DNA from 2 places in the Kineococcus aurantiacus genome. Region 2 is predicted to be linked to the other one. Evidence: riboswitches for the same ligand, from Rfam matches in the RefSeq annotation. Region 2 holds a riboswitch; the other holds the start of a gene.
What was found. Region 2 has a riboswitch for S-adenosylmethionine ahead of BJ968_RS05925 (FAD/NAD(P)-binding protein). Riboswitches for the same ligand answer to the same signal wherever they lie in the genome.

Region 1: another riboswitch for S-adenosylmethionine. It lies ahead of BJ968_RS22510 (MFS transporter); the one in region 2 lies ahead of BJ968_RS05925 (FAD/NAD(P)-binding protein).

The regions. Positions count from the first base shown of each region.
Region 1 covers NZ_JACCBB010000001.1:4,727,694-4,739,652, forward strand. Annotated here, with positions in the region: gene BJ968_RS22480 (DUF2200 family protein) at 33-431, shown strand; gene BJ968_RS22485 (siderophore ABC transporter substrate-binding protein) at 1,364-2,386, shown strand; gene BJ968_RS22490 (iron chelate uptake ABC transporter family permease subunit) at 2,505-3,443, shown strand; gene BJ968_RS22495 (iron chelate uptake ABC transporter family permease subunit) at 3,433-4,494, shown strand; gene BJ968_RS22500 (iron ABC transporter ATP-binding protein) at 4,491-5,249, shown strand; gene BJ968_RS22505 (hypothetical protein) at 5,540-5,836, opposite strand; SAM riboswitch class IV at 6,683-6,792, shown strand; gene BJ968_RS22510 (MFS transporter) at 6,846-8,210, shown strand; gene BJ968_RS22515 (TetR family transcriptional regulator) at 8,578-9,201, opposite strand; gene BJ968_RS22520 (multicopper oxidase family protein) at 9,333-10,748, opposite strand; gene BJ968_RS26085 (cupredoxin domain-containing protein) at 10,825-11,703, opposite strand; gene BJ968_RS22530 (hypothetical protein) at 11,850-11,959, opposite strand, start outside.
Region 2 covers NZ_JACCBB010000001.1:1,235,998-1,247,956, reverse strand. Annotated here, with positions in the region: gene BJ968_RS05950 (pyridoxal-phosphate dependent enzyme) at 1-1,255, shown strand, start outside; gene BJ968_RS05945 (methyltransferase domain-containing protein) at 1,252-1,848, shown strand; gene BJ968_RS05940 (ABC transporter substrate-binding protein) at 1,927-2,901, opposite strand; gene BJ968_RS05935 (ATP-binding cassette domain-containing protein) at 2,990-3,769, opposite strand; gene BJ968_RS05930 (amino acid ABC transporter permease) at 3,766-4,731, opposite strand; gene BJ968_RS05925 (FAD/NAD(P)-binding protein) at 4,728-6,701, opposite strand; SAM riboswitch class I at 6,874-6,968, opposite strand; gene BJ968_RS05920 (ATP-grasp domain-containing protein) at 7,090-8,097, shown strand; gene BJ968_RS05915 (NtaA/DmoA family FMN-dependent monooxygenase) at 8,288-9,604, opposite strand; gene BJ968_RS05910 (LLM class flavin-dependent oxidoreductase) at 9,616-10,659, opposite strand; gene BJ968_RS05905 (NtaA/DmoA family FMN-dependent monooxygenase) at 10,688-11,959, opposite strand, start outside.

The DNA.
Region 1 (11,959 bases), 3.5 Mb from region 2:
GCCGGCCCGCAGGAGAGGTCAGGAGGCCCGTCGTGGCACGACACCGGATCTTCAGCACTGCCGTGGCCAGCGTCTACCCGCACTACGTGGCCAAGGCCGAGCGCAAGGGCCGCAGCCGCAGGGAGGTCGATGAAGTGATCTGCTGGCTCACCGGCTACGACGAGGCGGGTCTGGCTGACGTCATCGCCCGCCAGGTCGACCTGGAGACCTTCTTCGCGCAGGCGCCGCGCGTGAACCCGAACGCGGCGCTGATCACGGGAGTGATCTGCGGGTACCGGGTCGAGGAGATCGAGGACCCCTTGATGCAGCAGATCCGGTGGATGGACAAGCTGGTCGACGAGGTGGCTCGCGGCAAGAAGATGACGTCGATCCTGCGCAGCGGTACCCCCGGCGCCCCGGCGGGGACGTCGTCACCCCCGCCGTCCGACTGATCGAGTCGGCGCGGTCGTCGGCCGTCCTGAGTCGGTGCGAGCGACCTCGGCGGATCGGCGGTGGGACGCCGCGGAGGCGGGGCAGCTGACCACTCCGGCCGGTCGGCGGTGACCAGTCAGGCGCCGCGGCCCGGTGGCGAGGTCGTCTGGACCGGTGGGCGTCGGGTCAGCGACGACGACCAGGAGCTGCCGGTGCGCACCGGGCAGTGCTGAACGCTCGGAGCAGCACGATCGGGCGGCGCTGCACGAGGGAATGCCGGCGCGCCACTCCGCCTTGTAGAGGGTGGTCGACCTGCTGCAAGTCCCCGGGCCTCACCTTCAGCCACCTCGAGTGGCCACTCGCCGAGAGGCGACTGCCGGGTCGATCAGCACGAGGGTCGCCGAGTCCTGGACTCGGCGGCCCTCTCCTGTTCACGGTGCCGACGGGCGACGGGCGGTGCCGAACCGCTCGCTGCGGCCGAGGTCGCCGACCGCACCGGCACCTCCGCCGAGGCCGCCGAGGACCCGCGCCCGCAGATCGGGTGGGCCCGCCCGCTGGCCGGTGTCCCCCGGGCAACGGCACGAGAGCCCGACCTCGCGCGGGTGTGCTGGGCGCCGTCCGGTGCCCGCGCGACGCTCCGCCGGCACGGGGCCCGACCCCCGACCCCACCCCCTGTCCGCGCCACTGACGGGGGACGGGTCCGGCACCACGACTCCTGTCGGCCGCCGTGTGGACAGCTCCGTCCGCTGCTCCCGAGCACCGGCGCCGCGCGCTCCCGCGTCCGAGCGGCCACCTCGCCGATACGGCGATGACTTGGGATAGGCTAAGCTCACTTCAGCAGGTGATCATGACACCTGTTCCAGCCTCGACCGACGTGGACAGCCCGACGCGTGGCCTCTCGCCGCGCTGCTGTCCGCGCGGTTCCCGTGCCGATCCACCCCGGAGTCGCCCCATGCCCTCGCTGCGTCCCACCCCTGTCCTGGCCCTGATCGCCGCTGCGACGTTGCTCGCCTCCGGCTGTTCGGGCGGGTCCTCCGAGGCCGCCTCCTCGGACGGCGACGCCGCGCAGACGGCCACGGCGTCGTTCACGTGGCAGCGCAACACCGCGGGGGAGGACGAGGACCCGGTCTACGAGGAGACCACGGTCGAGGTCCCGGTGGACCCGGAGAAGATCGTCGTGTTCGACCTGGCCAGCCTGGACACGATCGGTGCTCTCGGCGGGGAGGTCGCCGGCGCTCCGTTGGACTCGGTGCCCGACTACCTGCGCGACCACCTGGCCGACGACGCGTTCAACGCCGGCACCCTGTTCGAGGCCGACCTGGTGGGCATCGAGGCCCAGCAACCCGACCTGATCGTCATCGGTGGCCGCTCCGCGGGGCTGTACGACGACCTCAGCCGGATCGCCCCGACCGTCGACCTGAGCACCCGCGGTTCCTACACCGAGAACCTCGAACGCAACGTCACCTTCCTGGGGGAGGTGCTCAACGCCCCCGATGCGGCGGCCGCGGCCATCACCGAGCTCGAAGACGGTGTGGCGCAGGCCAGGGCGGCGACCGCGAAGCTGGGCACCGGTCTGGGGCTGATGGTTTCCGGTGGCCGGCTGTCGGCGCAGGCCCCGGCCGGCGAGGACGCCAGCGGCCGCAACGCCCGCGGTGGTCTGATCTACGACGCGTTCGGCGTGCGCCCGGCCGTGGCCGACGTGGAAGCCGCCACGCACGGTGAGCCGGTCTCCTTCGAGTTCCTCCTCGAGCACGACCCGGACTACCTGTGGGTCGTCGACCGCGACGCCGCCACCGGTCAGGACCAGGGCGCGCAGCCGGCGGCGGCGGTGCTGGACAACGACATCGTCAAGCAGACGAAGGCCGCCCGCAACGGGCACGTCGTGTACCTGGACCCGGTGGCGTGGTACATCGTCTTCGGTGGTGTCGACACCACGAAGATCATGATCGACGACGTCCTGCAGGCCGCCGCCTGAGCCGGCGGTGACCCCCACCACCGTGCCCCCCACGGTTCCCGCCACGACCGTTCGCACCGGTCCGGAGTCGGTCCTCCGGCGGCGGTCCCGCCGTCGCCGGCTGGCGGCCTCGATCGCTGTGCTCTCGTTCCTCCTGACCGCGGCGAGCCTGTTCACCGGGGTGTCCGACGTCTCCCCGCTGGCTCTGTGGAACGGCGCGGACGAGGGGCGGGCGGTGTTCCTGCTCGCCGTCAGCCGGGTCCCGCGCACGCTCGCCCTGGTCCTGGCCGGCGCCTCGCTGAGCATCGCCGGCCTCATCATGCAGATGCTGGTGCGCAACAAGTTCGTCGAGCCCAGCACGACCGGCGTCACCGAGTTCGCCACCTTGGGCATGCTGACCACGATGTTCCTGTGGCCGGGCGCACCGGTGCCCGCACGGGCGGCGGTGGCGGCCGGCTGCGGCGTGTTCGGCACGTGGGTCTTCCTGCGGGTGGTGCGGGTGGTGCCGGTCCGTCAGCTCGTCCTGGTGCCCCTGGTGGGCCTCGTGCTCGGAGGAGTCGTCGGGGCGGTGACCACGTTCTTCGCCTACCGCGCCGACCTCGTGCAGTCCCTGGGGCAGTGGTCGCAGGGCAGTTTCGCCGGCATCGTGCCCGGGCGGTACGAGTTCCTCTGGATCGCCGCGGCGATGGTGGTCATCGCCTGGATCGCCGCCGACCGCTTCAGCGTCGCCGGCATGGGGGAGGCGTTCTCGACGAACCTGGGCCTGAACCACCGCCGGGTGGTGGCCGTCGGGATGGTGGTCGTGGCCGTCATCACCGCCACCGTCCTGGTCACCGCCGGCACGGTCCCCTTCCTGGGACTGGTCGTCCCGAACGTGGTCAGCCTGCTGGTCGGGGACAACGTGCGCCGGTCGCTGCCCTGGGTGGCCGCGCTGGGCGCCGCGTTCGTCCTGGGCTGCGACGTGGTCGCCCGGCTCGTGCGCTTCCCCTACGAGATCCCGCTGTCCGTCGTGGTGGGCGTCGTCGGCGCCGGGGTGTTCCTGTGGCTGCTGCTGCGCAGGGGGACCCGTGCCCACTGACACCGGCACCGGCACCGGCGCCGATCCCGGCAGCGCCGGCGCGGCGGCCGGACTCACGGACCGCACCGGGACGGCGGGCGGCAGCCGGCTGCGCCTCACCTGGTGCCGGCCGGGGGTCCGGCTGTCGGTCCTGGCCGGTGCGGTCCTGGCGCTGGTGGCGCTCTACCTGTTCACCGACGTGCCCGGCTCGTTGGCCTTCGCGCTGCGCCTGCGCGGTCTGACGGTCCTGGCGATGCTCCTGGTCGCCGTCTCGGTCGGAGTCTCGACCGTCGTGTTCCACACCATCACCCAGAACCGCGTCCTGACCCCGTCCATCCTGGGTTTCGACGCGTTCTACGCGCTGATCTCGACGTTCGTGGTCTTCTCCCTGGGGTCCGCGGCGTTCCTGGGCGCCGACGTCGTGACCCTGTGGGTCGTCCAGGTCGTCGTCATGGTCGCCTTCAGCGTGCTCCTGTTCACCTGGTTGTTCGGCGGCAAGCGCCGGTCCCTGCACCTCGTGCTGCTGGTCGGGTTGGTGCTGGGCACGTTCTTCCGCGCCTTGACCGAGTGGATGCAGCGGATGCTGGACCCGCTGGACTTCCAGGTGGTCACCGACGCGATGTTCGCCTCCCTGACCCGCCCGGACGAGACGCTGCTGGTGCTGACCGGGGTGCTGGTGCTCGTGAGCCTGGCGGTGCTTGTGCCCCTGCTGCCGGTCCTGGACGTGCTGGTCCTGGGACAGGCCAACGCCACGGGCCTGGGGGTGAACCACCGCCGTGTCGTGATGACGCTGTTCACCGTGGTCTCCACCACGGTGGCCGCCTCGACGGCCCTGGTGGGCCCGGTTCTGTTCTTCGGCCTCATCGTCGCCAACCTGGCCTACAGCGTGGCCGGGACGTTCCGGCACCGGTGGACCCTGCCGAGCGCCGTGCTGCTGGGCCTGCTGTGCCTGCTGGGCGGTCAGCTGGTCCTGGAGCGGGTGTTCTCCCTGGGAGCGACGTTGTCGACGACCATCGAGTTCGCCGGCGGGCTGTTCTTCCTCCACCTCGTCCTGCGCAAGGGAGCCCGATGATCCGCCTGCACGGTGTCACCAAGCGCTACGGGGCTCAGACGGTGCTGCACGACGTGCACCTGGAACTGGGGGCCGAGGGGGTGACCTCGCTCATCGGCCCCAACGGGGCGGGCAAGTCGACCCTGTTCGGCGTGATCAGCCGACTGGTGGCGCCCGACGCCGGGCGGGTCAGCGTCGACGGGATGGACGTCGCCTCGACCGACTCGGCCCGGCTGGCCCGCACGCTGGCGGTGCTGCGGCAGGACAACCACGTCGCGGCCCGGTTGACCGTGCAGGACCTGGTGGAGTTCGGGCGCTTCCCGCACTCCCGCGGTCGCCTCACCCGCACCGACCACGACCAGATCGAGCGTGCGCTGGCCCACCTCGAGCTGGACGGGCTGCGTGGCCGCTTCCTCGACGAGCTGTCCGGGGGCCAGCGCCAACGGGCCTTCATCGCGATGGTCCTGGCGCAGGACACCCGGTACGTGCTGCTGGACGAACCGCTGAACAACCTCGACCTGCGGCACATGGCCGAGACCATGCGCCTGGTCCGCACGATGGCCGACGACTTGGGCAAGCGGGTGGTGGTGGTCCTGCACGACGTCAACTTCGCCGCGACCTGGTCGGACCGGATCGTGGCGGTGCGGCAGGGTCGTGTCGTCGCCGATGCCGCCGCCGGGGAGGTGATGCGCCCGGACGTGCTCGAGGCCGTCTACGACGTCCCCGTCGACATCCGCCAGGTCGACGGACGACCGGTGGCGCTGTACTACCGCTGACGTCGCGGGGGGTCGTGGAGCAGTCATCGCGACGGGTGGGTGAGCGGTGGTTCCCCGAACCCGGCGTCTCCAGCGGCAGCAGACAGTGCTCGTCTGCTGCACGGGACCGCTGTTGAGCGAGGGCGCGAAAGTCTGCGTGTCGGGGCGGGCGAGGCTGTCGCTGGAGAGCGACACGTCGGAGGTGCGCGTCGAGGCCGAGCTGACCCGCCGCCTGCGTCGTGGCGGTGGGCAGACCACCGCTGCCGAGGCTGCGGTCGTGGTGGTGAGGGATCACCGGGGTGGCGTCGGGGTCACCTGGAGCCGGGGCGGGGGGCCGGCCCGAGCGTGCGGGAGGTGACGACGCCGCAGGCGTCCACGACGAGCTGCACGCTGTGGCGTCGGCGGCTCCGGGCGATGCTGAGGGCGGCCCAGAACGGCAGCCACGCCCCCAGGGTGCACACCGCGGCGAGGGCGTGCCGGCGGTGCGCGGTCGCCTCGCGGCAGGTGAGGACCGCCTGGTGCGCACTGGCGTGCTGCACCACCGCGCCGGCGGCCACGTGGTCCTGCACCGCCCGGCGCAGCGCAGCTGCCCGCTCCACGTCGCCCACCCGCTCGTCGGGGCAGGACGAGCGTGCCGGCCCGGGGTCGGGGGCGGGCGTGGTCGCTGACGACGGCGTCGTGGCAGCGGACGAGGTCGGGAGTGCGTCGGGAGTGCCCTTGGTGAGCCTCGGGCGTACGCGCAGCGACATGGCAACCCTCCGATGACTAGCTGTCTGGTGGAGCACTTGCTAACCATTTCGGGATCAGGTGTCACTGACTTGAGGGCTTCCGCCGGGCGGGTCGCGAGGAGCAGGCACGCACCGTCACGGATGAGGGTGCCCCGGTCCGGGCGGCCGACGCGGCGTCGCCGTGGCCGGTCGAGGCGACGAGCGGGCCGTGCAGGAGCAGTCCTCGCGGGCCGTCGTCGTCGCTGCTGGTGGCGCAGCCCCTGAGCATCGCGGTGGCCGGGAGCGCGAGGGCGAGCAGTGCCCACTTCGCACTCCCAGCGGATGCGCACCCGCGCAGTGCCGGTTGCGAGGGACGCGGGCGCGAGGGCTGGCCTCAGCGAGCCCGCTCGGCCGTGGGGAGGCGGAGGCAGCGTCGTGACCCTGCGTTCGCGACCGGTGCCGTTCAGAGTGGTCGAGGTCGGCACCGGTGCCGCCGCAACGGGGAAGCAGGGCGTCGGCACGGGCGCGCGGCGCGGGCGGCTCCCGTGGTCCAGGAACTCGGACGTCGACCGGTGACCACGTGGGCCCGGGCCTGCGTGAGGGGTGCGTCAGAGGTGCCACGCGCCGCTGCCCGCATGCTGTTGCCCGGCAGGACGTGCGCTCACGAGTTGAGCCGGGATCGCTCGAGGACCGGGGCGGCGCCGGAGTCGTTGACAACGAGATCTTGAGCTGGCTAGGTTCCTGCTCGGTCACGAGTCCCAGCGACGAGCCCCGGCTTGCTGGGCGGCAACCCTCCTCGTCGTGGGGTGCCCCGGGTGATGACCTGACCTGCGCCGGCGCGCGGGTAAGGACGAGCACCTGCCGCGACTCCTGCCTCCGTCGGTGCCTCGGCTACGGCACGGAGGACCCCATGGCGGCACGGCTCGACCACACGCGCTGGAGACCGGCGCACACCCGCATCGCGACGGCCTTGGGCATCGGGTGGATGCTCGACGCCTTCGAGGTGCAGATCATCGGCTCAGTCATCCCGGGCATCCAGTCGGAGTTCGGTCTGGGCGCCGACCAGGCGGTGACGATCAACGTCGTCTGGTTCTTCGGCATCGCGGTGGGTGCCCTCGGTTTCGGCTGGCTGGCTGACCGGGTGGGGCGCAAACGCCTCTTCGTCGCGACGTTGCTGGTGTACTCCCTCGCCGCGGTCGCCAGTGCCGCAGCACCCTCCTACGAGGTGTTCATGCTGTTCCGCTTCATCACCGCGCTCGGCGTCGGGGGTGAGTACTCGGCGATCACCTCGGCGATCTCGGAGTTCACCCCCGCTCGCAACCGTGGTCGCAGCAACGGCCTGGTGATGACCTTCTGGGCCCTGGGCGGGATCCTCTCCTCCCTCGTCTCGATCCTGGTGATCTCCACGTTCGGCCTGACCTGGCGGTACACGCTGTTGTTCGGTGTGGTCAGCGCCGTCTACGGTCTCCTCGCCCGGCGTCTGGTGCCTGAGTCTCCGCGCTGGCTGGCTTCGCGCGGGCGTTTGGCCGAGGCAGACGCCGTCGTCGTCGCGATCACCGGCCAGACCAGCGCCGACGGTTACGTGCTGCCCCCCTCGGGACGGCGTGGCCGAGGCGCGCTGACCGAACTGTGGAAGCACCACCGCAGCAAGCTCTTCTTCGGGATGGCTCTGGACTTCTCCGAGGCTGCCGGCTACTACGGCCTCTTCACGGCGATGAGCGTCTTCGTCTTCTCCTCCGCCTCCGGCGCTGTACCGATCTCCGACGCAGCGCTGCCCTGGTACTTCCTGGTCGCCAACGTGGGAGCGCTGGCCGGCGGTGTGCTCGTCGCGTGGGCGCTGGACGCCCTGGGCCGCCGGCCCTCGGTGGTCATCAGCTACAGCGGTGCGGCGCTGAGCATGCTCGGGTGTGCCGCGGCGGCTTCGACCGGTTCGCGTGGGCTCGTCCTGGCGTCGTTCACGGTTGCGGCGTTCTTCGCGACGTGCGCCTGGGTGTCGGCCTACCCCACGTTCTCGGAGCAGTTCCCCACCCACCTGCGTGCTACAGGGGTGGGCGCTTCGGTCGGGGTGGGGCGGATGGGCGCGGTCGTCGGGCAGGTCCTGCTGGCCGAGGTCGCAGTCGTCTTCTCCGTGACCTCCATGTTCGTGCTGCTCGCCGCGTTCTGGATGATCGGTGCGGCGGCGGGTGTGACGTGGTGGGTGAAGGGCAACGAGGCGCGGGGCGTGACGCTCGGCGACCTGGAGCTCGACCGCGCAGCCTCCACCGCCGGCGTGTGACCCGCAGCGCCCGGGCCGGACGGGACCGGCCCGGGCGCCCCCGCAGCGCAGAGCGCGTCGGCCATCCGGGCGTCGCCCGACCGTCGTCACCGACGAGGAAGAACAGCAGCGTGGGCTCGGCGACCGGGCTCCGTGCGTCGTCGAGTTCCGGTTGCGCGCGTGGGAGGCGGCCCGTGGAGACCGGCCCGGCGTGGTCGAGCCCTGTGGTCGTGGACCGCAACCTCGTCTCCGCGCAGAACTCCCGGTCCACGGCGGCTGCGGCGCAGCAGTTCCTCGCGGCGCTGAGCGTCTCCGTCGGCCGCAGGGGCTCGGTCGATCGGTACCCGTCCGCCCCTACCGAGTCCGGTGCTCCGGGCCGGGGAGCGGGTCAGGCAGATGCGGGTGCGGTCTTTCGAGTGCGCGCCACCGGTGCCCGCCGGGCCCGGGCCGGGCCGGGGGCCGGGGTCGGCTCCACGTGCGTCATGCCCGTGGTCAGGGCCTTGGCCCAGGAGGTGTTCAGCCCGTCGAGGCCGGAGGTGACGATGAGGTGGCACAACTGGCCGTAGGCGATGAAGCGCTGCACCGCCGCGTCATCGGCCCCGGAACGTTGCTGGACCAGGCGCACCACCGAGGCCAGGCCCTCCTGCAAGGCATCCCGCACCTCCGGTACGTCACAGGCGCTCTGGGCGTGGACCTGGAGCATCAGCAGGTCCTTGTCGGCGACCAAGCGGGCGTAGGCGACGCTCATCGCCTCGAGCACCTCCTCGGGGGAGGTTCCCGTGGCCTGCTCGGCGCCTTCGTCGAGGGCCGCGCGCACCTGCTCGAAGCAGTGCTCCAAGGCGGCGACGAACAGCCCCAGCTTGTCGGTGAACAACCGGAAGACGTAGGCCGCGGAGATCCCGGCCTCGGCGGCCACGGAGGTCACCGGGGTGGCGTGGTACCCGGTGCGGGCGAACACCCGGACGGCGCTGGCGGTGGCGCGGGCGCGCTGGGACTCGGCGGTGGACCTCACGAGGCGCTCCGGGACAGCATGTGATTGATTGAACACTAATGTACGAGGCGAGTCAACCGGCGGCTCCCGGCGGGTCGTCCTCGCCCGCCGGGCTCCTCCCGCCAGGAGCCGTCGTGAGCCGAGGGGTGGCCTCACGACCGGACCTCCCGGAGGTCGCGGACGTCCAGGACGCCCATCATGCCCAGGTCCTCGTGGGAGGCGATGTGGCAGTGGTAGACGGTGCGGCCGGCTTCGCCGCGCAAGGGCACCGCGATGCGCACGGTGGAGGCGGCGGGGACGTTGACGGTGTCGCGCCAGGCGGTGAACGGTTCGGGGGTCCCGGCGCGCTGGAGGACCTGGAAGGGGTAGCTGTGCAGGTGGAAGGGGTGGTCGGTGGTGTGCTCGTTGACCAGCTCCCAGACCTCCACCGTTCCCAGCTGGGCGCTGATGTCGACGCGGTCGGGATCGAAGGTGTGCCCGTCGAGGGTGTAGGCCCCGTGGCCGTCCGCGCCCAGGGTGAGGCGGCGGGTGCGCACGGCGGCGGCAGGGTCGAGGCGCTGCAGCGGCAGCAACTGCTGCGGCAGGGGCAGTGGCGCCAGACCGGCGGGAACCTGCAGCACGGCCAGCGTGCGCTCCTCGCTGGTGGCACCGCCGGGCCCGTAGACCGAGTACGGCAGGGCCTGCACTCCCACGGTGCCGGCCCGGGTGGTGTCGATCAGCACCTCGGCGCGTTCACCGGGGGCCAGGAGCACTTCCTGCAGCGGCACCGGGCGCTGGGTGAAGCCGCTGTCGGTGGCGATCAGGTGCATCGGCTGGCGCCGTCCGTCGCGGACCAGGCCGATCAGCAGGTGGTCCCCGGCGGTGGCGTTGAGCAGGCGCAGCCGCACCCGTCCCGCCTGTGCGTGCACGACCGGGTGCAGGACCCCGTTGGCGTGCAGGGCGGAACCCTGGCGGGTCAGCATCAGCAGCCGGTCGTCGGCCGCGGCCAGCTCGGGTGTCTGGTCCAGGGGGCCGGTGACCACGACGGGGCCGGCCAGGCCGGCGAGCAGTTGGCGCTCGACGTCGCCGTGGGCGTGCGGGTGGTACCAGTACGTCCCCGCGCAGCCGGCCGGCAGCGTGAACTCGCGCACGTCGCCCGTGCCGGGTTCCAGGTGGGCGAAGGGGGCATCGGCCGCCGGTCCCAACGGCAGCCCGTGCAGGTGCAGGCTGCTGTGGGCACCGGTGTCGTTGTGGAAGCTCAAGCGGACTCGCTCGCCCTCGCGCAGCCGCAGCAGCGGTCCCGGAGCGCTGCCGTTGTAGGCCAGCCCGGTGGTGGTGCTGCCGGCGCTCAGCAGCCCGGTGCGGGCCCCGTCGGCACCGGTGGTCAGCTCCAGCTCCGCCAGCTGGGGCAGGGCCGGGCCGTCCAGGGGCAGCCGGGGGCCGCGTCGGGCCAGCGCCAGGGCGCCCGACGTCCCGACCAGGGCTACAGCGCCCGCGCCGGTCAGCAGCGCGCGCCGGCTGACGGCAGGACGGCGCTGCTGGTTCGGCTGGTCGGGCCCGGGCGGGGGAGTCGGCTCGCTGGGTGACACCCGCTGGCTCGAGCGGTCCCAGGTGCGCCGGTCAGCTCCGGCGGGCCGCGGACCACCCGGACCGGTACTTGTTCCTTCAGCCATGGTGGTGCCCACCCGGGTGGTCACCGGTGAGCGTGAGCGAGGCGGCTGGTCGGGTGCTCGCGGCGCCGGCGTCGGCGGTCACGACGAGCCTGCCCTCCATGCCGTCTCGGCGGTGGCTGCCGACCGAGCAGTGGAACTCGTACTCCCCGGCGGGGGCGTCCAGGACCACCACGCGATCCCGGCCGCTGGGCACGGTGACGTCGATGCCGAGCTGGTCGACGGTGAAGCTGTGGGAGTCGTCGGTGTCGTTGGTGAAGCGGAAGGCCACCGGTTCGCCCTCGCCGGCGCGCAGCTGGGCGGCCTCGAAGCGGTAGTTGACCATGTCGACGCTCGGCAGCGCTCGCCGTTGGGCTTCGCTCAGCCCGCCGGTGTGCTCGCCCTGCGGGGAGGCGGTCAGCAGGACGGCGCCGACGGCGACGGCCGCGGCGGTCCCCGCGATCGCGAACACCGCACCGGACGGCCCGGAGGTCTCCCCGCTGCGGCGGCGGGCGGTCCAGGTCACGGCTGCGCCGCTGAGGCTGAGACCGGCCACGAGCAGTTCCAGGACGGCCACGGCGAAGGGTGCCGGATCCCCGGGGCGGATGAGGTCGAAGGACAGGTCGGTGGTCCTGATGCCGACGGTGGTGGCGACGGCCAGCAGTGCCGCCAGCGGAGCCCACCGGCGACCACGGTGCACGGCGGCGGCGGCGATGAGGGGGAGCAGGGACGCGCTGGCCATGCCGGGGTTCGGTCGTCCGGCCAGCACCAGGTAGCCGACCAGGTTCGCTGCCGCCAGGGCGAGCAGGGAAGCAGTGGTCCAGCGAGCGGGCCCCGGGGAGGTGCTCGAGGCGCTGCGGGGGGAACTGGAGGTGGATCGGTCGAGGGTGCTCACGAGAACTCCAAGGGTGTGGTCAGCGGAGTGACTGAGTGGACAGTCACTTGGTGGGGCCGGAAAGGGTGGCTGGTGCGTGACGTCGTGTCGAGGTTGCGGGCTGTGGGCTGGCCGTGCCGCAGTGGGTGAGTGCTGCTGAGGCTTGCTCAGGTGGTGCTGGGCTGCAGGTGCTCCACACCGGCGGTCAGGAACTGGGCCCATCGGGTGTCCAGGGCGTCCAGGTCGGCGGTGACGACGAGGTGGCACAGCCGTCCGT
Region 2 (11,959 bases):
CGCCGACGGTTCGCTGCGCCCCGGCGGAACGATCGTCGAGGGGACCTCCGGGAACACCGGGGTCGGGCTGGCCGTCGTGGGCGCCCAGCTCGGCCACCCCGTCGTCGTGGTGGTCCCCGACAAGACGAGCCGGGAGAAGATCGCCGTCCTGCGCGCCTACGGCGCCGAGGTCGTCGTCGTCCCCGGCGGGGTGCCGCGCGACGACCCGCGGCACGTCCACAGCACCGCGGTCCGGCTGGCCGCCGAGATCCCCGGCGGGTGGCTCGCGAACCAGTACGACAACCCGGCCAACCCCGCCGCCCACCGCGAGACGACGGGCCCGGAGATCTGGGCCCAGACGCGGGGGCGCCTCACCACGTTCGTCGCCGGTGTCGGCACCGGCGGCACCGTCTCCGGCACGGGGGAGTACCTGAAGTCCGTCAGCGGCGGCCGGGTCCGCGTCGTCGGGGTCGACCCGGCGAGCTCGACGTACTCCGGCGGTGACGGCAGCCCGTGGGCGGTCGAGTCCATCGGCCACTACCTGCACCCCGACACCGTCGAGGACGTCTGGCCGGAGTCCTACCACCCCGGCGTGCTCGACGCGATCGTCCCGTTCGAGGACCGCGACGCCCTGCTGACCGGCCGCCGGCTCGCCCGGCAGGAGGGGCTGCTCGTCGGGGGCTCGGCGGCCGCGGCCGTCGCGGTGGCGCTGCGCGAGGCCGAGGGCCTGGGCCCGCAGGACGTCGTCGTGGTGCTGCTGCCCGACTCCGGGCGCGCCTACCTGTCGAAGAACTTCGACGACGACTGGCTGCGCCACAACGGCTTCCTCGAGGAGGGCGTCGAGGACCCGGTGCGCGACCTGCTGCCGGAAGGCGCCCTGGACGCCCCCGGCCCCATCGCCCTGGCCGCCGACCTGACCGTCGGGCAGGCCGTCGAGCAGGCCATCGCGGAAGGGGCCCTGGGGCGCACACCGCTCGCGGTGGTCCTGCCGCGCCACCAGGCCCGCCGGCCGCGCGCCCTCGGCGACGTCGTGGCCGCCACGACCCTGGCGGGGTTGCGCGCCCTCGTGCGCGAGGACCCGGCGCGGGCGCGCTCCCCGCTGCGCGAGGTCGCCGACCCGCCCCTGCCGCACGTGGGGGTCGGGCAGGGCGCGCAGGAGGCGCGCGAGGCGCTGGGGGAGTTCCCGGCCGCGTGGGTGCTGGTCGACGGCCGCGTCGCCGGCTGGGTCCGGCGGGCGCGCCTGGGACTGCCCCGCACCCCGGAGGACGGGGCGTGAGGACCGGCACCCGGTCGCGCCGCGCGCTCGTCGCCGGGACGCTGGCCCCCGTCCTGGCCGGCCTCGGCGCCCCGCCGCTGCGCGTCCTGGACGCCGGTGGCGGCGACGGCCGCGACGCGGTCGAGCTGGCCCGCCTGGGCCACGACGTGACCGTGCTGGACTCCTCGGGGCGGGCCCTGGCGGCGGCCCAGGAACGGGCCGCCGAGGCCGGTGTGGCCCACCGGGTCCGCACGGTCGACGCGGACCTGGACGACATCGCGGCGCTGGCCGCCCTGACGCACCACCGGGCGGGCGGGTCGGGCTCGTTCGACCTGGTCCTGTGCCACGACGTGCTGCCCGCGCGGGGGACCCTCGCGCAGGTCGTGGCGGACGTCGCGGCCCTGACCTCCTCCGTCCACGCCGGGGGTGCGGTCTCCCTCCTGGCCCCCGTCGGCCGCCCCGCCCGCACCGGGTTGCTGCGGCTGGAGCGCGACCTCGTGCGCGGTGCGCTGCTGGCCAGCGGGTGCGAGATCGTGCACGAGGAGCGGGACGTCGTCGACGAGGTGAGCGGGGTGTCGCACTGGCACCTGGTCGCCCGCCGCCACGGCGACTGAGACCCCGGCCCGGCCCGGTGCCGGGGCGGACGCACGACGGCCCACCCGCCGCAGCGGGTGGGCCGTCGTGCGTCGGGGTCAGCTGGTCTTCGGCAGACCGGGCGGGTTGATCTGCGAGGTCGGCACGGCCTCGTTGGACAGGTTCCAGCGCTCGAGGGTCTCGGCGTACGCGCCGTTCTCGATGAGGTGGTTCAGCGCGTCGGCCAGGGCCTGGACGAGGCCGTTGTCCTTCTTCGTCGTCGCGGCGATGTCGGCCTGGATGGTGCCGCCGCCGGGGACCGTCCCGACGATCTTCGTGTCGCCCGCGACCAGCGCGTGGTACGCGGCGGTCGGGTTCGGCCCGAAGTTCGCCTCGATGCGGCCCGACTTCAGCGCCAGGTAGGTGTCGGAGGCCTGCTGGTAGTACTGGATGGTCGCCTCCTCCTCGCCGGCGGCCTTGAGCTGCTCGTTCCAGTCCAGCAGGACCTTCTCCTGGTTGGTGCCCGAACCGACCGAGACGGTCAGCCCCGCGATGTCCTTGGGCTCCTCGATCGACGTGATCCCCGAGTCCTTCGCGACCTCCCAGGCGAGGGTGTCGACGCGGTAGGAGGCGAAGTCGTACTTCTCCTTGCGCTCCTCGGTCACGGTGATGTTCGAGAACCCGACGTCGAACTGGCCGGAGTCCATCGACAGGAAGAGGTTCTCCCAGCTGGTGGCCTGGATGTCGGGCTTCAGCCCGAGCACGCCGGCGACGAGCAGGGCGATGTCGGGTTCGATGCCGATGACGGTCTTGTCGTCGTCGGCCTTGAAGCTCAGCGGCGGGGCGCCGTTGCCGGTGGTCCCGATGACGAGGGTCCCGCGGTCCTTGATCGCCTGGGGGACCTTCGCCGCGATCTCCGGGACGGCCTCGACGGTGACGCGGCCGCTCTGCTCGGGGCTCGTGTCGACACCCGACCCGCCGCTGGTGCTGCTGGTGGAGGCGGGGGCCGCGGCGGGGTCGGCGTTGCCCGACGCGCACGCCGACACCACCAGGGGGGTGGCGGCCAGCGACAGGAGCCAGGTACGTCGGCTGATCAAGGGGTTCTCCTCGTGCTCGGGCCCGCCCGGGAGCAGGCCGACATCGCGGTCCGGCGGATCGCCGGACCGTCGGGGGTGGGGTGGTTCAGAGGACCTTCGCGAGGAACGAGCGGGTGCGCTCGTGCCGGGGGTGGTCGAAGACCTCGGTGGGGGTGCCCTCCTCGAGGACGACGCCCTCGTGCATGAACAGCACGCGGTCGGCGACCTCGCGGGCGAAGCCGATCTCGTGGGTGACCACCACCATGGTGGTCCCCGACGCGGCGAGGTCCCGGATCACGTCCAGGACCTCACCGACGAGTTCGGGGTCCAGCGCCGACGTGGGTTCGTCGAACAGGACCAGGGAGGGTTTGAGGGCGAGCGCGCGGGCGATCGCGACGCGCTGCTGCTGCCCGCCGGACAGCCGGCGCGGGTACTCACCGGCCTTGTCGGCCAGGCCGACGCGTTCCAGCAGCGCCCGCGCCTCGGCCTCCACCTCTGGCCGCTTGCGGCGCTGCGCCGAGACGGGGGCCTCGACGACGTTCTCCAGCACCGTCAGGTGCGGGAAGAGGTTGAAGTGCTGGAACACGAACCCGATGTTCGACCGCTGGCGCAGCACCTCGCGCTCGTGGAGCTCACGCAGGTGGTTCCCGGCCCGCTTGTAGCCGATGAGCTCGCCGTTGACCTCGACGACGCCGGCGTCGACCTTCTCGAGGTGGTTGATGGTGCGCAGCAACGTCGACTTGCCCGACCCGGACGCGCCGAGCACGACGGTGACGGTGCCGGCCGCGACCGACAGGTCGATCCCGCGCAGGACCTCCAGGGCGCCGAAGCGCTTGTGGACGCCTTCGAGGCGGACGACGGGGCGGGTGAGGGTGGGTGTGCTCACCGGGTGACCTCCAGACGGCGGGCGCGCGCGGTGCGCACGCTGCGGAAGAGCTTCAGCAGGGCCGGCTCGTCCTGGGCGCGAGAACTGCCCCGGCCGTAGTAGCGCTCCACGACCCACTGCAAGCAGGACAGGACGGTGGTCAGGACGAAGTACCAGACGGCCGCCACGAGCAGCAGCGGGATGACCCGGCCGGTCCGGTTGTAGACGACCTGCACCTGGTAGAAGAGCTCGGGCAGCGCCATGATGTAGACGACCGAGGTGCCCTTGAGCAGCCCGATGATCTCGTTGCCCGTCGTGGGGACGATGATGCGCAGCGCCTGCGGGAGCTGGATCCGCCAGAACTGCCGGCCCTGCGGGATGCCCAGGGCCGCCGCCGCCTCCCGCTGCCCGGGGTCGATCGCCAGGAAACCGGACCGGACGATCTCGGCGAAGTACGCGGCCTGGTGCAGGCCCAGCCCGAGGAAGGCCGCGGTGAGCGGGCCGATGAGGTCCTGGGTGCCGAACGACCAGAACTGCGGGCCGAAGGGGATCCCGAACCCGATGCTCTTGTAGAGGATCGCCAGGTTGAACCAGAACAGCAGCTGCAGGATGAGCGGGACCGACCGGAAGACGCTGACGTAGCTGAAGCTGACGGCCTTCAGCAGCGGGTTGTGCGACATCCGCATGAGGGCCAGCACCGTGCCGAGGACCAGGCCGATCGCGGTCCCGGCGATGGTGAGCTCCACCGTCAGCCACATCGACCTCAGGATCGTCGCGGAGAACAGGAACTCCCCGACCGTGGGCCACTCCCAGGCGGGGTTGGTGACGAGCGCGTTGACCGCCATCGCCGCCAGGACCGCCACGACCGCGGTCGCCACCCACCGCCACGGGTGGCGCGCGGGCAGCACCTTGACCGCGCCCGCGGGTCGGTCGGCCGCCGCGGCGGGGCGGGGGGCGGTGCCGGTGCGAGTCGTCTCGCTCATCGTCGTTCTCCAGGCAGGTCGGACAGGGTGGTGGTGCCGGCGGGGGCGGCCGGTGCGTCGCGCGTGGCCCGCAGCAGCTCGGCGGCGAGCCGGTCGGCCCGCCGGAACAGCTCGGCGTCCGTGCCCGGCCGGGCGAACGCGGGCGCCGCGCCCTCCCCGGAGACCCAGGCCCCGGTGGCGAACCTGCGCGGGTGCGCCGAGCCGTCGTCGCGGACCAGCCGGGCCCGCTCGTCCACGACGAGCCGGCCGTTGGACAGCCGGGCCTCGCCGTCGAGGACCTGGTGGGCGCGCACGTCACCGCGTTCGCGCAACCGCGTCAGCAGGACGTCGGAGGTCCACTCCAGGTCCGGGACCGGCAGCCGGGCCTCCACGAGGCCGCGCGCCCGCACCTGGTGCGGGCCGCTGGCGGAGGAGGCGGTGAACGTGCCCGTCACCGGGTCGGCGACGACCTCCAGGCCCGCGCCCAGGAACCGCAGCACGCCCGCGCGCGCCAGGGCCGACAGCTGCCGCAGCCGGTGCGGCGGCGGGCCGCTGGCGACGTAGCTGAAGAAGCCGTGCCACCAGCCGTCGACGTCGAGCGCGGACGAGCGGGCGTTGAGCCGCCCCGCGGCGTGCAGGCCCGCGGTCACCACGTAGGCCGACAGCAGGGCCGCGACGACGGCGCCGTCGGGGGAGTGGCGCGGGTCGCTGCGCCGGGCCCGGTCCCGCTCGAGGTGGTCCAGGACGCGCTCGTGCACCTCGTCCCCGGAGGTGCCCCACCACGCGTCGAGGGGACGGTCCAGGTCGGCGGGGTCGAACCGGTCGGCCGGGTCCGGCACGGCCCGCTCGACGAGCTCGTCGACCTCGGCCGACCCCCAGGGGGCCCGGGAGAAGCGGGCGTCGAACTCCGCGGCGGCCAGCGTCGTGCGGTGGGGGTGGGTGCGGAACAGCTCGCGGTAGTGCGCCCCCGCCAGCTCCTTGGCGATGAGCGGCCACAGGTCCGCGCGCAGGTCCAGGGCGGCGTCGCCGAACTGGGCCTGGACGGTGGCCGCGGAGTAGTGGCGCGGCAGCCCGAGGTCCCGCGGGAGGTCGTAGTCGATCTTCGAGCGGTAGGGCACCCCGCGGCGCGAGCCGGTGTGCAGGCGCGGCTCCCGCCCGCTGGGCCGGTACTCCAGGCTCCCGTCGGGGTTCTCGCTGAACCGGCCCCCGCGGCCCTCGGTCAGCCGCACCACCAGGTCGACGAAGGCCAGGCCCATGCCGACCACGACGACGTCCGCACCGGGCCGCAGCACGTCCAGGTCCTGGTCGCTGGTGTACCCCGGGCGGACGTGGGCCAGGCCGTGGGTGCGGGCGAACGCCTCGTTGCGGCGCTCGCGCGGCCCGGGACGCACGTCCAGGTGGCCCTGCACGAGCAGCACGGCGTCGACCCGGACGGTGTCCTCCCGCCCGGCCAGGTGCAGGTGCTGGCTCCCGTCGACGGGGTCGTCGGTCAGGTCCAGGACCGTCCGGGCGTGCCGGTGGACCCGCACCCCGGCGGGCAGCGCGTCCAGCGTCCGCCGCCAGGCGTCGGCGAAGTAGCGGCTGGCCAGGCGCCGGGAGGTGAACGAGCCGGGCCCGTGCGCCAGGACCTCCTCGCGCAGCAGGTCGTCGCCGGCGAGGGCGGCCTCGTGCGCGAGGGCGGCGCGGTGGTCGGCGACCCACTGCGCCAGCCCGGGGCCGCGCAGGATGGGCTCGGTCAGCCCCGTGACGGACTCGTCGGGCAGCACGCTGATGTCGGCGGCGCGCGAGTTCATCCACAGCAGCGGGTCCTGCGCCTCCCGCCAGACGCGGCCGGCGCCGGAGTCGAAGGGGTCCACCACGTGGACGTCGAGCGGGCGGTCGTCGCCGGAGGCCGCCCAGCGCGCGCCCAGGCGCTGCAGCAGGACGAGCGTGCGGGGGCCGGCGCCGACGACGCCGAGCGAGCGGGTGGGGACAGCGGGGGTGGGGGACACGAACAGCTCCGGAGGTCCGCGCCGGGACCGGCGCAGTGGACGTCCGCGGGCGCAGCCGCGACGGACGGGGGGTCAGACCCCCGCACAGACCGCCGAGCTGAGGCGGCCCAGGTCGACGTGACGACGCCGGACGAGGAGACTGCCGGGTGCGGTTCGACCGTTCACGCTGCCACTCCCATCGGTCCTGGCGGAAGCACCCGCGCCTGACGGCTCAGGGGGTTGCTGCGGCGTCGACGAGCCAGGTCTCTCGGCCGCTCTGGATGGACACCACGAAAGTAGCCCACCGGGCCGTGTTTCTCCAAACAGCCCCCGGGGCGGCCCGGGAGCCGGGACCGCGCCCGTGGTGGCACCCTGTACCCAGGACTCCCGAGAGCACCGGAGGAACCCCGTGACCGTCGTCGAGCACACCCGCGCCTGGAGCTTCGCGCCCGGCACCGCGCCCCGCGTCCACGTCCTGCACGAGAACCCCGAGTGGTTCCCGCCCTTCGAGTCCGCCTTCCGCGCGGCCGACGTGCCGTTCCAGGAGGTGCTGCTCACCGACGGCTCCCTGGACCTCGACGCCGAGCCCGCTCCGGGCGTGTACTGGTCGCGGCTGAGCGCCTCCGCGCACACCCGCGAGCACCGCTTCACCAAGGAGTACACCCGCGCGGTGGTGGCCTGGCTGGAGGGCTGGGGCCGGCGCGTCGTGGGCGGCTCGCACGTCGTGGAGCTGGAGGTCAGCAAGGTCGCCCAGCACGCCCTGCTGCGCCGGCACGGGTTCGACGTGCCGCGCACGCTCGCGGTCTTCGGCCGTCAGGAGCTGGGCGTGCGGGCCCGGGAGCTGGCGGCGCCGTTCATCACCAAGCACAACCAGGGCGGCAAGGGTCTGGGGGTGCGCCGGTTCGACACCCACGAGGAGTTCGACGCCTACGTCGCCTCCGCGGAGTTCGAGGAACCGGCCGACGGGATCACCCTCCTGCAGGAGTACCTGCGCTCGGCGCAGCCGTTCATCACCCGCGCCGAGTTCGTCGGGGGCCGGTTCGTGTACGCGGTGCGGGTGGACACCTCCGCGGGCAGCTTCGAGCTGTGCCCGGCCGACGCGTGCGAGGTGCCGACCTCCGGGCAGACGCTGGAGGCGTGCGTCGTCGACGGCCCGCAGGGCCTGTTCACGCTGCGCGAGGAGATCACGGCCGACACCCCGCTGGTGAAGCGGTACGAGGAGCTGCTGCGCGGCGCGGGGATCGAGATCGCCGGCATCGAGTTCCTCGAGACCGCCGACGGCCGCACCGTCACCTACGACATCAACACGAACACGAACTACAACCCGGCCGTCGAGGCCGTCGCCCCCCGCTCGGGCCCGGGCGAGATCGCCCGCTACCTCGGCGATCTCCTGCGCGCCGAGACGCACCCCCGCTGACGCCCCCTCCCGCCGACCCCCCTCCCCACTGACGCCCCCTTCCCCCGCTGACGCCTTTCCCGCTCGAAGCACGGTTCGGGCCCTCCACGCGGCGCGTGGAGGGCCCGAACCGTGCTTTGAGCGGGAAAGCGAAGGAGTGGGATGGGTGAGTGAGTGAGTGGGTGGGTGGGTGAGGGGTGGAGGGGTGGGGTCAGCGGCGGGTCAGGGGGGCCCGCAGGCCGAGGTGCTCGCGCAGGGTGGTCCCGACGTACTCGCTCGGGTAGGCCCCGCGGTCCTGCAGCGCCGGGACGACCTGGTCGACGATGTCGTCGAGCCCGCTGGGCACGAGGTAGGGCGTGATGTTGAACCCGTCGCTGGCGCCGGAGCGGACCCAGAACGCGAGCTCGTCGGCCAGCTGGGAGGCGGTGCCGGCGAAGCCGCGTTCGGAGGAGTGGTGCAGCACGAGCTCGCGCAGCGAGAACTTGTTCTCCTCCGCGACCGCCCGCCACTGCTGGGCCAGCGCCCGCGCGTCGGCGCCCGCGCGGTGCGCACCGCGGGTCCCGTCGATGTCCGCGATGACGGGGTCGTGCGCGGGCAGCGGGCCGTCGGGGTCGTAGCCGGACAGGTCCTCGCCCCACACCTGGCCGACGAGGGACAGGGCGGTGGCGGGGGTGACCTGCTGCTCCAGCACCCAGCGGGCCTTCTCCTCCACCTCGGCCTCGTTGTCGGCCACGACGATCTGGGTGCCCGGCAGGATGAGCACGTCGCCCTCGGGGCGGCCCGCGGCGACCGTGCGGCGGCGGATGTCGTCGGCGAACTCCAGGGCGTCGGCGTGGTCGGTGCCGTGCCGGGAGAAGATGACGTCGGCGGTCCGGGTGGCGAAGTCGCGGCCCGCGGGGGAGTCGCCGGCCTGGAACAGAACCGGGTGCTCCTGCGGGCTGCGCGGCACGGTCGGCTCGATCTCCACGTCGAAGAACCGGTCGGAGGAGGTGACCGGTGTGAAACCCCTCCCGTCCCAGCTGTCCCAGACCGCTTTGGCGAGGTTCACGAAGCGCTCGGCGCGCTCGTACCGGTCGGCGTGGTCGAGGTAGCCGCCGCGGCGGAAGTTCGCCCCCGTCCAGGCGTTGTCGGTCGTCACGACGTTCCACGCGGCCCGGCCACCGGACAGGACGTCCAGCGACGCCAGCCGCCGCGCCAGGTCCGCCGGGTCGTTGTAGGTGGTGTTCTGGGTCGCGACCAGGCCGATGCGGGAGGTCAGGCCCGCCAGCGCGGCCAGTTCCGTGAGGGCGTCGGGCCGTCCCACGACGTCGAGGTCGTGGATCTTCCCGTGCTGCTCGCGCAGCCGCAGGCCCTCGCCGAGGAAGAATGCGTCGAACAACCCCCGCTCGGCGGTCCGGACGAGCTGGGTGAACGTCGAGTGGTGCATCTGCGACCCGCTGCGGGGGTCCGACCAGATGGTGCTGTGGTTGACGCCCTGGAAGAACACGCCGAAGTGGACGACGGCGTCGGGGTACCGGAGTTCGGTCATCGTTCGTGTCCTCAGGCCGTGGCGAACTGGTTGACGGGCCGCGCCAGGCCCAGGGTGGAGCGCAGCGTGGCTCCCGCGACGGGCGCCTGCAGGAGGCGGGCGACGCGCAGCGCCGGGAGGGTCGTGCGCAGCAGGGTGCGCAGGTCCTCGTCGAGGACGGCCGCGTGCAGGCGGACGCCGTTCACCGAACCGGCCAGCCCCGACAGGTACCGGGCGAACCCCTCGCCCGAGCCCGACCAGCGGATGCGCCCGGACGCCGGGGCGGCCGCGTCGGCGTCCAGGGCCGCGAGGCGGTCGGCCGCGGCGTGGGCCTCGGTGTCGAGGGCGAACTCGACGTCCAGCACGACGAGCGGGCCGCCCGCGGTGCGGCGGGCCCCCTCGTCCCCGCTGAGCACCACGTCGGCGTGCGTGGTGGGCGTCAGGTCGCGCTCGTGGACGACGACGACGGACTGGCCCTGCGGGCTGCGCGGCACGGTGAGCGGGCCCTTGACCGACCAGCGGCCCGTCTCGACGTCGACGTGGTGCAGGCGGTCGCGGTCGACGTAGCGCCCCGTGGCGACGTCGCGGACGACCGCGTCGTCCTCCCAGGAGTCCCACAGCGCCCGCACGGCACGCACGACGTCGGCCAGTTCCGCGGCCGGGTCCGCCGCGACGGGCAGGTCCACGGCCCGCGCCGCGCGCGCGGGGGAGGTCGTCGCGATCCAGCCGGCCCGGCCGTGGCTGGAGTGGTCCAGGGAGGCGATCTGGGCGGCGACGTGGAACGGTTCGGAGTACGTCGTCGCGGCCACCGGCAGCAGCCCGACCGCGTCCGTCGTGCCGGCCAGGAAGGCCGCGCGCTGGACGGCGTCGAGGTGCCCGACAGGGTTGCGCGGGTCCGGGGCGGTGGAGTCCTCGAACGTCAGGCCCGTCAGGCCCTGCGCCTGCGCGGTGACGGCGAACTCGCGCAGGCGGGCGGGGAAGAACACCTGGTCGGGCGTGGAGCGGGAACGGCGCCAGGCGGCGGGGTGCCACCCGCCGCCGTCGACCTCCAGGAACACGTGGAACGGGGTGGGCATGTCGGCTCCTGGTCTGAGGGGGTGCGGGTCACGGGGTGGGGACGGCGGCGCGCCGGAACCGGGCGCCGGTGTGCTCGCCGGGCAGGAGGGGCCCGGCGCCGCCGAAGCGCTCGCGCAGCGTCTGCCCCGGGACGTAGCCCTCGGGCCGGCGGCCGCGGGCCCGCAACCGGGGCCCGATGAGCTCGGCGAAGTCCAGCAGGGTGCCGTAGCTGTGGTGCTGGGTGAGGTTGATGCCGTCGATGCCGACGTCGTCGAGCCAGTGCTCGATCTGCGCGACGACCGCGTCGGGGGTCCCGACGGCCGAGAAGGTGCGCTCGCGCCGGGCGATCGCCGCGGCGAACTCACCCACGGTGCGCTGCCGGGGCAGCCCGGCCGCGCCGGGGTGGTCGGCGCGCCCCTCGAGCGCGAGGGCCTCCCCGACGGTCCGGTCCGCGGGGTGGGCCAGCGGGTCGAACGGCAGCGAGGCGTGCGCGAACCTGCCCTCCAGGCTGTCGTACCGGGCGTGCGCGGCGAGCTTGGCGGTCACGTCGGACTCGGTGTGCCCCGTGATGACGGTCGCCTGCACCACGAACTTCACGCTGCGCGGGTCCCGGCCGTGACGGGCGGCGGCCTCGCGCACCGCCGCGATCGTGCGGGCGACCGCGGCGTGGTCCGGTCCGCCGGTGAACACCAGTTCGGCGTGCCGGCCCGCGAACTCGATGCCGTCGGCCGACGCCGTGGCCTGGACGACCAGCGGGGTCCGCTGCGGCGAGGGGGAGGACAGGTGCGGCCCGGCCACCCGGAAGTACGTGCCGTCGTGGTCGATCGCACGCACCCGGTCGGGTTCGGTGAACACGCCCCGCTCGCGGTCGGCGACGACCGCCCCGGCGTCCCAGGAACCCTCCCACAGCGCGTAGACGACCTCCATGAACTCGTCCGCGATCCGGTACCGCTCGTCGTGCGCGATCTCACCGGGCAGCCCGAAGTTGCGCGCCGCGCTGGGCAGGTAGCTCGTGACGACGTTCCAGCCCACGCGGCCCTTCGTGAGGTGGTCCAGGGTGCTCATGCGGCGGGCGAAGGGGAACGGCGGTTCGTAGCTGGTGGAGAACGTGACCGCGAACCCGAGGTGGTCGGTCACGGCCGCCATCGCGGGCACGACGAGCATCGGGTCGTTGCTGGGGACCTGCAGCCCCTCGCGCAGCGCCGTCTGCGGGCCGTCGCGGTAGACGTCGTAGGCGCCGATCACGTCGGCGAGGAAGACGGCGTCGAACTGCGCGTCCTCGGCCAGCCGGGCCAGCGTCGTCCAGTACCCGATGTCGTT